Syntrophotalea carbinolica DSM 2380: one gene and its partner. The main gene of each other region encodes a partner of the protein of the gene in region 2 in a complex. Links are inferred from orthologs where the notes say so. Each region holds a gene or a part of one and is shown on either strand. Other genes may lie near its edges.

Evidence for each region.
Region 1: the proteins of accD (region 2) and PCAR_RS06945 are in contact, whole or in part, in a solved structure (PDB 8UXZ), measured with the Escherichia coli proteins. The link is inferred for Syntrophotalea carbinolica DSM 2380 from one-to-one orthologs.

What each region holds. Positions count from the first base shown.
Region 1 is NC_007498.2:1,430,213-1,437,371, reverse strand. What follows is about bases 1,421-4,386. They hold PCAR_RS06945 (acetyl-CoA carboxylase carboxyltransferase subunit alpha), read right to left. Parts: upstream 3,398-4,386; coding sequence 2,444-3,397; downstream 1,421-2,443. Other genes in these bases: dnaE (DNA polymerase III subunit alpha), read right to left, coding at 3,483-4,386; PCAR_RS06950 (septal ring lytic transglycosylase RlpA family protein), read right to left, coding at 1,568-2,332; PCAR_RS06955 (sensor domain-containing diguanylate cyclase), read right to left, coding at 1,421-1,499. Also shown: more of PCAR_RS06955, read right to left, coding at 1-1,420; more of dnaE, read right to left, coding at 4,387-6,953; PCAR_RS06930 (Maf family protein), read right to left, coding at 7,134-7,159. UniProt on the Escherichia coli protein: Component of the acetyl coenzyme A carboxylase (ACC) complex. First, biotin carboxylase catalyzes the carboxylation of biotin on its carrier protein (BCCP) and then the CO(2) group is transferred by the carboxyltransferase to acetyl-CoA to form malonyl-CoA.
Region 2 is NC_007498.2:870,156-877,080, reverse strand. What follows is about bases 1-2,965. They hold accD (acetyl-CoA carboxylase, carboxyltransferase subunit beta), read right to left. Parts: upstream 1,925-2,965; coding sequence 1,076-1,924; downstream 1-1,075. Other genes in these bases: PCAR_RS04445 (DEAD/DEAH box helicase), read right to left, coding at 2,924-2,965; PCAR_RS04450 (uracil-DNA glycosylase), read right to left, coding at 2,253-2,927; PCAR_RS04460 (bifunctional folylpolyglutamate synthase/dihydrofolate synthase), read right to left, coding at 1-1,070. In the rest of the region: more of PCAR_RS04445, read right to left, coding at 2,966-4,225; PCAR_RS04440 (phosphoribosylanthranilate isomerase), read right to left, coding at 4,403-5,023; indole-3-glycerol phosphate synthase TrpC, read right to left, coding at 5,114-5,914; trpD (anthranilate phosphoribosyltransferase), read right to left, coding at 5,911-6,925.

The DNA of each region.
Region 1 (7,159 bases), 560 kb from region 2 along the record:
ATGGCCTGATCGGCGACATTCAAAAGTACATATCGAGTTACGGACTCATCTCTGCCATCAAAACTGGTTCCGCCGATGCTTATGGTCACAGCGATGGTCTTGCCGTTCATGGGCACCAGCATCTTTTCGACCTCAAATCGCAGGCGCTCGGTAAAAATCGCCAAATCGCCTTGATCCGTTTCAGGCATGATGATCGCGAATTCGTCTCCACCGTAACGCACAACCGTATCGCAACTGCGTACACAGGAGGTTACCTTCGCGGAAACGTGACGCAATACGGCATCCCCTGCCAGATGACCATGGGTATCATTGATATTTTTAAAGAAGTCGACGTCGAAGAACACCAGTGACAAGGAATATCCGTAGCGTTTGGCCCGGGCCAATTCCTTATCCATTTCGGTCAGGAAAAAACGCTGATTGTAAAGACCGGTCAACTCATCGCGGTAGGCAAGTTTACGCAGAGATTTATTGGCGTCAAGGAGCTTATTGATGCATTGTTGGGATTCTTCCTGAGTTTGCCTGAGTTCCCCCACCATCTGTTCATAGGACAACGAGCGCTTCCCGAGCTCGTAATTGGCTTCCTGCAATAGACGCGACAGGGGTTTCATCTCGCCCGGATCGATATCAAAATAACTCAGGATCTCAACCGTTCTCTCTGCCAGAGAATCGACCAACTGCCGTATCGTCTGGCTGTCAAGCGCATAGCGATGCTCAAGTGTTCGATGCAGCTCCTCCAGAACCGACGGGTCGGCCGCACCGTGATAAAGAGAGGACAGCTGGTCGGCAAACTGCAAAATGGCCGCCTGATCCCCATGGGGTGAATCGTATCGCACCTCGTCATGATGATGAAAGATAGGCCGGTAAATATTTTCCGGCAGCCCCCACTGTTTAAGCATCAAGCCGGTCAGCTGGCCATGATCGAAACCGAGAAGCTCCCTTTCGATCGGATAGCTCGCGCTTCCGGCATAAGCTTTCAGCAAAAGGATTTGTTTATATTCCATCTCCATCCGCTGGTACATGACCAGCACGCCGATATCCTTCAGGAGGCCACTCAAAAAAGCATCGGCGCCTGAACCGCGGATATGGGAAGCCAACATCTCGGCGGCCACGGCTGCGGTAATGGCACGTTTCCAGAAATAGTCCATGTCGAACAGATCGCTGTCAGGTGCCGCCAGGCTGTCCATAATCATAAACGACAGGGCTATATTCCGGGTCACGTTTATGCCGAGAACCGTCAGAGCATTTTCTATGGTTTTAATCTTTCCGCCGAACCCGAACAGGGAGGAATTGGCGATTTTCATCATTCTGGCCGTCAAAGAGGGATCTTTGCTGATGATGTTGCCAATTTCCAGAAAGGAATGTTCGTCATTCCTGACGACTTCGAGGAGACGAAACACCACGTTGGGCGGAGTGGGTAAGTCGAGGTGGCCCTGAATGATGCTTTCGATGGCCGCTATTTTTTCGCCCGCGGGCGAATTCTCAAAATCTGAAAAATCCATAAATTGCAAAAAATCCTGCACTGCAAATGCAAACGGCTGGAGAACAAAAGGAAGCAGTCAACCGCGTCTTAATCGAGGGCCACCACAAAGCTGTTGCCATACCCTGAGCGGGCAAAAGCTTCCTTCGCTTCAAAAGCTGCAGACAACGAAGGGTAACGTCCTACCCATACCCTGTAAAACAATTTACCGTTGACCCAACCTTTTTGCACACGGGCCTGCCCGAGTTGCTGCCGGTATCTGCCGGCCAGCCGCTGAGCATTTTGGTTAACGGTAAATGCGCCGATCTGAACAGCATAATCGCCCACTTCGTAACTGGGGGCCGGACGATAGGTTACCAGACCCCGGTTATCCACCGCAGCCATACCAAGGGCTTCAATGCGCACCGGCGCCGTACCGGGACCTACGACCTGCAGACGCATTGCCGCCTCGTAGGACAGATCGATAATACGATTGCCGACAAAGGGGCCCCGGTCATTGATCCGTACAATTTCCTGATGACCATTATTTTTGTTGACGACACGAACATGGGTACCCAGTGGCAAAGTCTTGTGCGCGGCGGTCATGGCGTGCATGTCGTATATCTCGCCGTTGCTGGTCTTTTTGCCATGGAATTTGGGGCCATACCAGCTGGCCAGCCCCTCCTGCACGAATCCCTCGCAGCTGCTCATCGGCTGGTAGAGATTCCCGTTCACCGTATAGGGCTTCTGGTGTCCCTTAAGTCCTGCCGTGGCCGGGGTATCGACCACCCGGGTGCGATACCGCCCGGCACAACCGCATAACAAGGCAGCTGCCAGGCAGACAATCCCGGCTCTTTGCAACATGCGTAGCAACATAAATACCCTGGTCTTCACTTTTCCATGTGCATTTTCAGTGTGACAGCGTCATTCGAAACGCCTGCCACCTGATATCCGAAACCGCGAACAGCAAAGCGAGGCTTATAGATACTATTCCTGAACCATGGTCATGGCGCGCAGCTTTTGATAACGCTGTTCACGCAGTTCATCCGAAGACAGGTCTTTCAGGTCGTCAAGATGTTTCTTGAGGCAAATCCGTACCTGCTCGGCAGCTGCCTTATGATCGCTATGGGCACCGCCCAGCGGCTCGGGAATCACTTCATCGATGACACAACCAAGATTCTGGATATCACCCGCGGTCAGTTTAAGTGCCTCTGCGGCAACCGGCCCTTTGGCACCGTCCTTCCACAAAATGGCGGCGCAGCCTTCCGGAGAGATGACCGAGTACACGGCATTTTCCATCATCAGCACACGATTGCCGACAGCCACGGCCAACGCCCCTCCGGAACCGCCTTCTCCGGTAACGGTTACGATAACCGGGACTTTGAGAGCCGCCATTTCCCGCAGGTTGCGGGCGATGGCTTCGGCTTGTCCCCGCTCCTCGGCACCGATTCCGGGAAACGCCCCCGGCGTATCGACAAAAGTAAAAATCGGCAGACCGAATTGCTCAGCCATCTGCATGACCCGCAGGGCCTTACGGTACCCCTCGGGATTGGGCATGCCAAAATTACGGTAAACCTTCTCCTTGGTATCCCGCCCCTTCTGATGACCTATAACGGCGCAGGGCTGCCCGTCCAAACGGGCAAATCCGCAAACCAACGCCGGATCATCGCGAAAGTTGCGATCGCCATGAACTTCGAACCAGTCCGTAAAAACATGTTCAACGAAATCGAGGGTAAAGGGACGATTGACATGACGTGCCAACTGGGTCACCTGCCAGCGGTTGAGATTGGAGAAGATTTCACGCCGTAATTTTTCGGCTTTTTTCTCCAGGCGCTGGATTTCACCGGAAAAATCGACCTCGTCGGTGGAATAGTCCCGCAATTCGCTCAGTTTCTGTTCCAGTTCAACCAGGGGTTTTTCAAAATCCAGGTAAAATTGCATGTACCTCTCCTGACATCCTTGTCTGCAACCATGGCATCATACGATTCGGATCACACAAATACGCCACAGGCATACAAAGCCTACTTTATTCGAAAGTTATCACATTGTACCCAAACAGGCGCTCGGTGTCTTCCATCATTTCATCGGTAGGGGCAATTTTCAGACTTTCGGGCAACCGCAGAACGGTCTCGCTGCGATGGGGAATCACCAGGTGCATGAGCACCGGGCAAGCGCCCCGATGACGCATTATGATCTCCTTGAGACGATGCAGTTGATCGTCGACGAGCCCCGGAACCTGAAACCTGAAGTGCACCCGTTTGGTTTCCTTGCGGCTGACCTCCGCCAGAGGCAGGATTTCTTTCGGCATCAGTTTGCGTGTTTCCTCTGCAACTTCCACCGTCCCGGTCACCAGCAGCGGCTGATCGCTGTGCAGAGAGTCCGAAGCGTCGCGATAGATATCGGGAAATACCACCATTTCCACGAAGCCGCTGAGATCCTCCAGGGTCACAAAAGCCATGCGTTCGCCCTTTTTGGTCACCAGATCCTTGATGCCGCTGACCATGCCGCACAATCGCACCTCTTCCTTGTCGGCCCGTTCAGCAACGTCGGCGGTGGTACAATTGGCGAAACGCCGTATGACCTCCTGATAGCGTCCCAGGGGATGGCCGGTGATATAGAACCCCAGTGACTCTTTTTCGAACCCGAGCTTGACTTTATCGGACCATTCCTCCATTTCGGGCAAAACCCCATAGCTGGTGCCCCGCTGAGATACAATCTCATCGGTACCGAACAGGGATGCCTGCCCCTCCGCCTTTTCGCGCTGCACCTTCTGGCCGATTTCCATGGCCTCTTCCAGCACCACCAGGTACTGGGCGCGATGACCGCCCAAAGAATCGAAAGCTCCGCACTTGATCAACGCTTCGACGACTTTTTTGTTGACCTTGCGTAAATCGACCCGCTCGCAGAATTCGTGCAAAGTGGTGAAGGGCTGCTCCTGGCGAACCTCGAGTATCGCGTCGATAGCCGCTCCGCCGACGCCCTTGACGGCGCCGAGTCCGAACCGTATGGCATTGTCGTGTACGGTGAAGGAACTGCTCGAAGCATTGATGTCCGGAGGCAGCACCTCGATACCCATAGAGCGTACTTCGTTGATGTTCTTGATGACCTTTTCGGTGTTTTCCATGTCCTCTGTCAGCAGAGCAGCCATGAATTCCACCGGATAATGGGTCTTCAGATACGCCGTATGATAAGCGACCAGGGCATACGCCGCCGAATGCGATTTGTTAAAACCGTACGCGGCGAATTTTTCCATGAGATCGAAGACCGCCTCGGCCTTTTTGACATCGAGTTCGTTCTCCCGGGCGCCGGACATGAAAATCTCTTTTTGCTTGGCCATCTCCTCGGGTTTTTTCTTACCCATGGCCCGGCGCAGCAAGTCGGCGCCTCCCAGGGAATAGCGTGCCAGCACCTGGGCGATCAGCATGACCTGTTCCTGATAGACGATAACGCCATAGGTGTCTTTCAGAATCGGCTCGAGTTGCGGAAAGTCGTAGGTGATCTCCTTTTTGCCGTGTTTGCGCAGAATGAAATCGTCGACCATGCCCGATCCAAGCGGCCCCGGACGATAAAGGGCGCAGACGGCGATAATATCCTCGAAACAACTCGGTTTGAGCTTGACCAGCAGTTCCTTCATACCGGAAGACTCGAGCTGAAACACGCCCGTGGTTTCACCGGCCGACAGCAACCGATAGGTATCGGGATCATCGTCCCCCACCAGTTTCAGGTCAAATTCCGGATCATTGCCCTCATGAATCAGCCGTACCGCGTTGGCGATAACGGTCAGCGTCTTCAAACCGAGGAAGTCGAACTTGACCAGCCCGATCTGCTCCACGTATTTCATGGGGAACTGGGTAACCTGGCCGCCCGATTTCGGATCGGTGTACAACGGCAGATATTCGGACAACGGCTTGGGGGTAACCACCACGCCGGCGGCATGGGTGGACGCATGCCGGGTCAGACCTTCCAGCGTAAGGGCGATATCGAGAAGTTGTTTGACCTGGGGATCCTTGTCCTGCAATTCCTGCAGACGCGGTTCCTGTTCCAGGGCTTCCTTGAGGGTGATATTGAGCACCGTGGGTACGAGCTTGGCGATTCGATCGACATCGCCGTAGGACATATTGAGGGCCCGCCCCACATCACGGATCACCCCCTTGGCCATCATGGTACCGAAGGTGATAATCTGGGCGACGTTTTCCTCGCCGTACTTCTGCCGCACGTATTCGATAACATCTTCCCGCCCGTAGATGCAGAAATCGACGTCGATATCAGGCATCGAGACGCGCTCGGGGTTCAGAAAACGTTCAAACAGCAGATTATAGGGAATGGGATCGATATCGGTGATGCGAATGGCGTAAGCTACCAGCGAACCGGCGGCACTGCCGCGACCGGGACCGACGGGGATCCCGTTATCCTTGGCCCAGTTGATAAAATCGGCCACGATCAGGAAATAACCCGGGAACCCCATGCTGTTGATACATTCGAGTTCCCGTACCAACCGGTCGTGGTAGACTTTTTCCTCTTCGGCGGAAAAATCGGGACGAACCTTGCGGATTTCGGCCAGGCGCTCTTCCAGACCGCGCCAGGAATCCTCTTCCAGCACCTGATCGAGGGTCTTTTCGGCCGGTTTTTCGTACTGGGGAAAATGGTAGGTATCGAAATCGAGTTCCAGGTTACAGCGATCGGCAATCGCAACGGTATTGGCCAGGGCCTCGGGTGCATAATGAAAGAGTTCGGCCATCTCTTCAGGCGTTTTGAGATAGAACTCGTCATTGGAAAACCGAAAGCGGTCCGGATCATCCATGGTCTTGCCGGTCTGCACGCACAGCAAAACTTCATGGGCGGCAGCGGACTCGCGGGTCAGATAATGACAATCGTTGGTGGCAACCAGGGGCAGTCCCAACTCTTTGCCGATAGCGATAAGACCCTCATTGACGGGCTTCTGCTCAGCGATGAAGTTCTCCTGCAATTCGAGATACAGACGATTCTCATCGAATATGGCGGCCATATCACGGGCGCGGGCCACGGCCTGCTCGTGTTTGCCCTGCATCAACAGCGAGGGAAGCTCCCCGCCCAGGCAGGCCGTCAGCGCAATCAAGCCTTTATTGTATTTACGCAGCAGGTCCCAGTCGATACGCGGCTTATAGTAAAAACCTTCGCGGTAACCGGCTGAAACCATCCGGCAGAGATTCTGGTATCCTTCGATATCCTGACACAAAAGCACCAGATGGTAGGCTTTGTCGCCGCCACGCACATTGCTCTTCTCAAACCGGGAACCGGGCGCAACATAGACTTCGCAACCGACAATCGGCTTAACGGAGCTTTTTTTGAGTTTGCTGAAAAATTCGACGGCACCGAACATATTGCCATGATCGGTAATGGCGACGGCCGGCATACCGCAGTCTTCGGCACGTTTGATCAGGTCACCTATGCGAATGGCGCCATCGAGAAGGCTGTATTGGGTGTGAACGTGGAGGTGTACAAAAGGCACTTTTTCCATGCAATATCCAACCGAAGCGACCGCTATCGGCAGGCTTGCCGGCTGTACTCAAAAAGAATGGCCGACACGCCCATCGAAAAGCGCGCTCATGTCAACAATGGTGATAATTTATAGGGACAACGTCAGGATTGAGAGGATAAAAACGCGACACTTTAGCACCGCTGCCGCGGACCGTCAAGATCACGCCTGATCGCCCAGCACCCGGA
Region 2 (6,925 bases):
TCAACAGGCGGCAAGGTAGCATACAGATGAGCCGTATGGGGCAACAAAGGGGTCAGAATATCATCAATGCATCGCTGCCCCTTGATCCCCACCACCCAGCGAACCTTTTTACCATCGAGACTTGCCAGATAACGGGCCAAAACCACGGCACCACCATGATTATGAGCACCATCGAGCAAAATGCGGCGCTGCTGCCGCCACCATTCAAGTCGGCCCGGCCACTGCACCTTTTCGACCCCGTAGCGCAGGGCTTCTTCGGACAAAGCCACCCCCCGGTTTCGTAACGACATGCATGCCGCCAGCGCCACAGCGAGGTTCTGTCGTTGATGCGCACCAGCCAGCCCCGGCCGTAAACCTTTCAATGTCAGTGACGGAGCAAAAAAATCGAAATGGGTATCGTGATCGATTATGCGGAAATCACGATCCCAGAGGCATACCGGCGCGAGCATTTCGGCAGCCTTCGTCAGCAGCACCCGCTGGGCATCCGGGTGCTGCTCCGCAATGACCACCGGAACCTGGCGCTTGATGATCCCGGCTTTTTCTCCGGCGATGGTGGCCAAGTCTGCCCCGAGATGCTCTGCATGATCGCAACACACAGGAGTAACGACGGAGATTTCCGATTCGACGGCATTGGTGGCATCAAGCCGTCCTCCCATGCCGACTTCCAATACGGCAAAATCGGTGTGTCGGTTCCTGAAATACACCAACGCCATAGCGGTTGTAAACTCGAAAAAAGTGACAGGAAGCGAGCCGACAACCGCCCGGACCTCATCGACCAGCGACACCATATCCGGTTCGCTGACCTGCACACCATCGATACGTATGCGCTCGGTAAATGAGTGAAGATGTGGAGAAGTGTAAAGCCCTGTGCGATACCCGGCCGTCTGCAAAATCAGTGCTGTGGCGGCGGATACGGAGCCTTTGCCGTTAGTGCCGGCAACATGCACGATACGCATAGCCCGTTCGGGATGATCCAAACGGGCCAACAGGGTTTGAATATTGGTCAGACCAAGCTTGATACCGAAACGTTGCAACCCATACAGATAGGCCAGGCTCTGTTGGTAACCCATGATTTTTATTGTTTCATAAAGATGCGCAACATCTGAGACAGACGTGCCTTCATTTCCGGCCGCCGGACAATCATGTCAATCATGCCGTGCTCAAGCAGATACTCGGAACGCTGGAATCCTTCGGGGAGCTTCTGACGAATGGTCTGCTCGATAACCCGCGGCCCGGCAAAACCGATCAAAGCCCGTGGTTCGGCCATGTTGACATCGCCCAGCATGGCAAAACTTGCGGTTACCCCACCCGTGGTGGGATCGGTCATAATCGAGATATAGGGCAAACCGGCTTCCTTGAGACGCGATAGAGCCGCACTGGTCTTGGCCATCTGCATAAGAGACATTATGCTTTCCTGCATGCGAGCGCCACCGGAAGAGGAAAAGACCAGACAAGGGCAACGGTTTTCCAATGCTTTTTCCACAGCCCGGGTGATCTTTTCGCCGACCACCGAGCCCATGCTACCCCCCATGAACGAGAAATCGAAAACGGCAACGACAACCGGTTGCGCCTCGATGGCCCCTTCGCCCCAGATCACCGCATCGTTCAATCCGCTTTTCTTAATCGCCGCGCTGATACGGTCGCGATAGCGTTTACCATCCTTGAATTCAAGAAAGTCCACCGACTTCATGCCGGCATCCCGCTCGACGAAAGAACCTTCATCCAACACCAGGGCGATACGCTCACGCGCCGATATCCGAAAATGATAATCGCACTTCGGACATACGTTCAGATTGCGCTCTATTTCCTTGGCATAAATAATTTCATTGCAGTGGGGACATTTACGCCATACCCCCTCGGGCATCTTAACTTTTTTGCTTTCAACAGGCACAATGGGTGCCTTCGATTTTTTAAACCAAGCCATCTCTCACCTCATTCACTCGTTTCCATCCGTCATACTCAAACAAGAAACTGTAAACTCATGATCTGGAAACCGGGATTTTGCCCTGGTAAGGGAATCAGCGATTCCGTGGAGCCCCGTTTCGCAAGCCGTGCAAGCCCACCTCCAGAGCCCCTCGTGCCGAAACGCGTCTTTCCTGGACAGAAACCAGAGACGCCCCGGCAGCAAGCCTATATTATATCTATACCGGTCGGGGTCTCACCTGTTTCATCCCGAAACTTCTTTGGCACGACATGCGACGTTACCCTGACACGATAAAAGCAGGTAAGTCTATGAGAGCCGGAAAATGATTTCAACCGTTTTCCGCCAGCTCGCGTATCTGAATCAGTAAATCGGCAAACATCCGCTGCGTCATACGTCCCGTGTTCACATTATAGCGGCTGGTATGGTAACAGGCCACCACCCATATTCCATGGGGCAGAAGATAACTGGCCCCGTGGGCAAAGGGGAACTCCGCCATGCGCTGGATATGGCCCTGCTCGACGCACAACCGCATATAACTGTCAAACGCAGCACGCCCCAAAGCCACCACGACCTTCAGGTTTGTCAGCCTCTTCAACTCTGCGGTCAAAAACGGACGGCAGAGATGAAATTCAGCGGCCAGAGGCTTGTTTTGAGGTGGTACACATTTGACCGCATTGCTGATATACAAATCATACAGCTCAAGACCATCATCGGAGCTCACGGCTTCGGCCTGACTGGCAAACCCGGCCTCATGCAGCAAAGGGTACATGAAATCACCGGCACCGTCCCCGGTAAAAGGCCTGCCCGTACGATTGGCACCATGGGCGCCCGGGGCCAGGCCCACCAGGAAAATACGCGCCTGCAGGTCGCCGAAACCCGGTACCGGGCGATTCCAGTATTCACTTCGCCGGCGCCCCTTGGCCGGCGGCAAATCTGCAATATAATCGACCAGACGCTGACAACGCCTGCACGAGGCTATATTTTCAAGAGTATAATGTGTCACGACTTGTCTTTTCCGGACGGCGCTCCGGATGACTTGCCTCGGGGACGCCTGCGCGGCCGGCGACGGCGCGGTGCTCCGTCCTTCTTCGGAGGAGAGCCGGGTTTTGCGGCAGAGCGGCCCCGCGCAGACTTTTTTACCGGCTTGTAGGCTTTGTATGTATGGCAGAAATCGCTGTCTTCAGGAAAGACGGAAGGAATTCGATGACCGATATAATCCTCGATATCGGCCAGATAATAAACCAGGTCCTCATCGGCAAAACTGATGGCCTTGCCGGCGGCACCCGCACGGGCCGTACGACCGATGCGATGCACATAATCCTCGCGATCCTGGGGCAGATCGTAGTTAATGACATGGGTTACGCCATCGACATGGATACCGCGTGACGCGACATCGGTCCCCACCAAAAAATGAATACGGCCTTCTTTGAACTCATCCAGAATACGCATGCGCTTTTTCTGGGGGATATCGCCGGAAATCAAAGCGGCCTTGAAACCATTGACCTGCAAACGACCGGTAAGGTGTTCGGCTTCGCGCTTGGTATTGACGAACAGCATCACACACTTGGCGGGTTCTTTTTTCAACAGTCCCAGCAGCAAAGCGAATTTTTCCCGACGGGAAACATGGTAAAGCACCTCTTCGATCTGCTCAGCGGTTACATTCTCCGGGGCGACTTTAATCTTTTCGGCCAGGTCCATGAATTCATAAGCCAACTCCATGACGCGATGGGACAAGGTAGCTGAAAACAGCATGGTTTGACGCCGATCGAAAGCCGGCAATTTTCGCAGGATGTAACGAAGATCCCTGATAAATCCCATATCGAACATGCGATCGGCCTCGTCTATGACCAGGGCTTCAATACTGCCGAGGGACACCGCTCCCTGTTTCACGTAATCGATCAGCCGCCCCGGCGTGGCGATAAGGATATCGACCCCCGCGTGCAAGGCCTGTCGCTGCTTCTCGTAATCGACACCGCCGAAAATCGGTTGGATCTTGAATCCGCAAAACTGTCCAAGCCCCATGGCATCTTTGGAGATCTGAACCACCAACTCGCGCGTGGGAGCGAGAATCAGGGCGCGCGGAGCACGGGTTTCCGTTTTTTTGTCGCTCATCAACCGAGCAAACAGGGAAATGAGAAAAGCGGCTGTCTTGCCGGTACCGGTCTGCGCCTGAGCAGCCACATCCTTTTTGTCTAACGCCAGCGGTATCGATTGTTCCTGCACGGGGGTCAGGGCGGTAAATCCCATGGCATCGATTCCCCGCTGGACTTCTGCGGGCAGGTTCAGCTCGGTAAATTTCATAAAAAATCCTATGATGTGCTTTATGCCGGGGACAATCATGCCCCCCTTGGGCCTCTCCGAAAACTTTTTCGTCCGAAGGGTACCGTTTTGGCATTAAAGCCGGGTTTGGTCAAAACTGGATGTTGCGGATTTCCAGCCTGCCAGAAACTGCAGAAACAACCTGCTATCGACCTTTTGTCAGACGGCGGCGCACTTTGCGTTATGAATAAATGCAGCGACTTTGTCAGGGTCCTTGATGCCGGGAGCGCGCTCCACCCCGCTCGACACATCGACAGCGTACGGCTGAACCGTTCGAACGGCATCGGCTACGCAATCCGGGTCAAGCCCCCCCGCAAGAATAGTGGGCTGCTTTTGGGCAACCTGAGAAGCCAGCCCCCAATCACAGCGATGACCGGTCCCTCCGAATTGATCGGGCACCCAGGCATCCAGCAAAACTCCGGACACGGGATAAAGAGGCATGGCATCCAAGGTACCGGCATCGCGCAGGCGAAAGGCCTTGATAACCCTGTAGGGAGCCAGGGCCTGGCAGGCCTCAGGGGATTCGTCACCGTGCAGCTGCAGGATATCTAGCCCGCAGTTAGCGGCGATTCGGCCAACATCTTCAGAAGCTTGGTTGACAAACAAACCGACAGTCGTAACCAGCGGCGGCAGTCCGGCGATGATGGTCGCGACCTGATCCGGAGTAACGCACCGCGAGCTGCGCTCATAAAAGACAAAACCAAGGGCATCGGCACCGCAGCGTACAGCGTGCAGAGCGTCTTGGAGGTTGGTTATGCCACATATTTTAACTCTCGGTATGTTCACAACATGCTCGCTACAAGGCAAACAAAGCCGATAACCGACGCCGGTCGCGTTCTTTTCGGCGTCGTTTCCGCCATACGATGAAAACTATTCCTCGCCCCTACCCGTACGACCCAAAAGCGTGGACAACTTGCCTTCGATGTCCTGCTCGCGCACGAGACTCTCGCCGATCAAAAAGGCGGCCGCCCCGGCATTCTGAAGGCGACAGATATCTTCCCGCGTACGAATGCCGCTTTCGGCAACCACGAGGCGATCCGCGGGGATTCGCGGCAAAAGTCTTTCCGTTACAGCGAGATCGGTATGAAAGGTTTTGAGATTGCGGTTGTTTATGCCGAGCATAGGGGTCGGGACCGACAATGCCCTTTCCAACTCTTCCTCGTCATGCACTTCCAGCAAGACATCCAGTTGAAGCTCAGCGGCCAGGGCGGCCAGATCAGCTAAAAGCGCATCCTCCAAGGCCGCCGCAATCAGCAAAACAGCATCTGCGCCAAAAACCCGTGCCTCATAGACCTGATAAGGATCGATGATAAATTCTTTGCGAAGCAGGGGCAGATCAACCACCTCGCGGATAGCGCCAAGGTATTCGAGTCGGCCGAAGAAAAAACGTTCATCGGTTAACACCGAAAGGCACGCCGCACCGGCACGGCTGTAACACCGGGCAATCTCCAGAGGATCAAAGTCGGGGCGAATCAGCCCCTTGGAAGGCGATCCTTTTTTCACCTCGGCAATAACCGCCGTCCCGTTTTGAGAGCGACGTTTCAAAGCCTGAGTGAAGGGACGTACGGCACCCGCATCGGACGACCGCGCTTTCAAATCGACTAAAGGCCGCTCTCGCTTTGCAGATCGAACCTCATCTTTTTTTACTTTCAAAATATCATCGAGTATCACGGCTGTGTCATCCTGATCAGGGCATTGAGTTTGGCCAGCGCAGCATGTTCGTCGATAGCCTGGGCAGCTGCACGCATGCCGTCTTCAATGCTGTCCGCCTTGCCCGCCGCCACCAAGGCGAAGGCACTGTTGAGCAAGACAATATCGCGACGCGGCCCCGCTTCGCCGGCAAGGATGCCTCGCACCAATTCGGCATTGTGGCGCGCATCACCTCCGGCAAGATCCTCCAATCGGCAACGTTGCAGGCCATAATCCTCAGGGGCGATGGTCGACAGGCTATACCTGCCCTCGCGGATATCGGCTATACGGGTCGGAGCAGTAAGGGTCACCTCATCCATACCATCCATGCCGTGCACCACGAACCCTCGACGGCAACCAAGCCGGCAAAGAACATCCGCCAAGGTAGCAACCAGGTCTTCCCGATAAACCCCAAGCACCTGACGGTCGGCGCCTGCAGGGTTGGTCAAGGGGCCGAGAATATTGAAAATGGTGCGGATACCTATCTCGCGACGGGGCCCGATGGCATAGCGCATGGCACCGTGCAACGCCGGCGCAAACAGAAAACCGATGCCCTCTTCGGCGATGCAGCGTTCCACGGTATCAACACCGATATCGAGATGCACGCCAAGCGCTTCAAGCACATCGGCGCTCCCGCACATCGAAGACACGCTACGGTTACCGTGTTTCGCAACCTTGACGCCGCAAGCGGCCACAACGAAGGCTACAGTCGTGGAGATATTGAACGACTTGGTACCGCTGCCACCGGTACCACAGGTATCGAGAACCGCTGCCATGGTTTCCTGGTCAAGGTTGATTTCTTCTCGGTCGATATCGAGAACACGTCCAACCCTGACCGGCGTGGCATGATCCCGCATGACCCGAGCGGCTCCGGTGATTTCCTCGACCGTTTCCCCCTTCATACGCAAGGCTACGATCAAAGCTCCGATTTGCGCCGGAGTCGCCTCCCCCCCCATGATCTGGTTCATGACCTCAATCATGTCGGATTCTTTT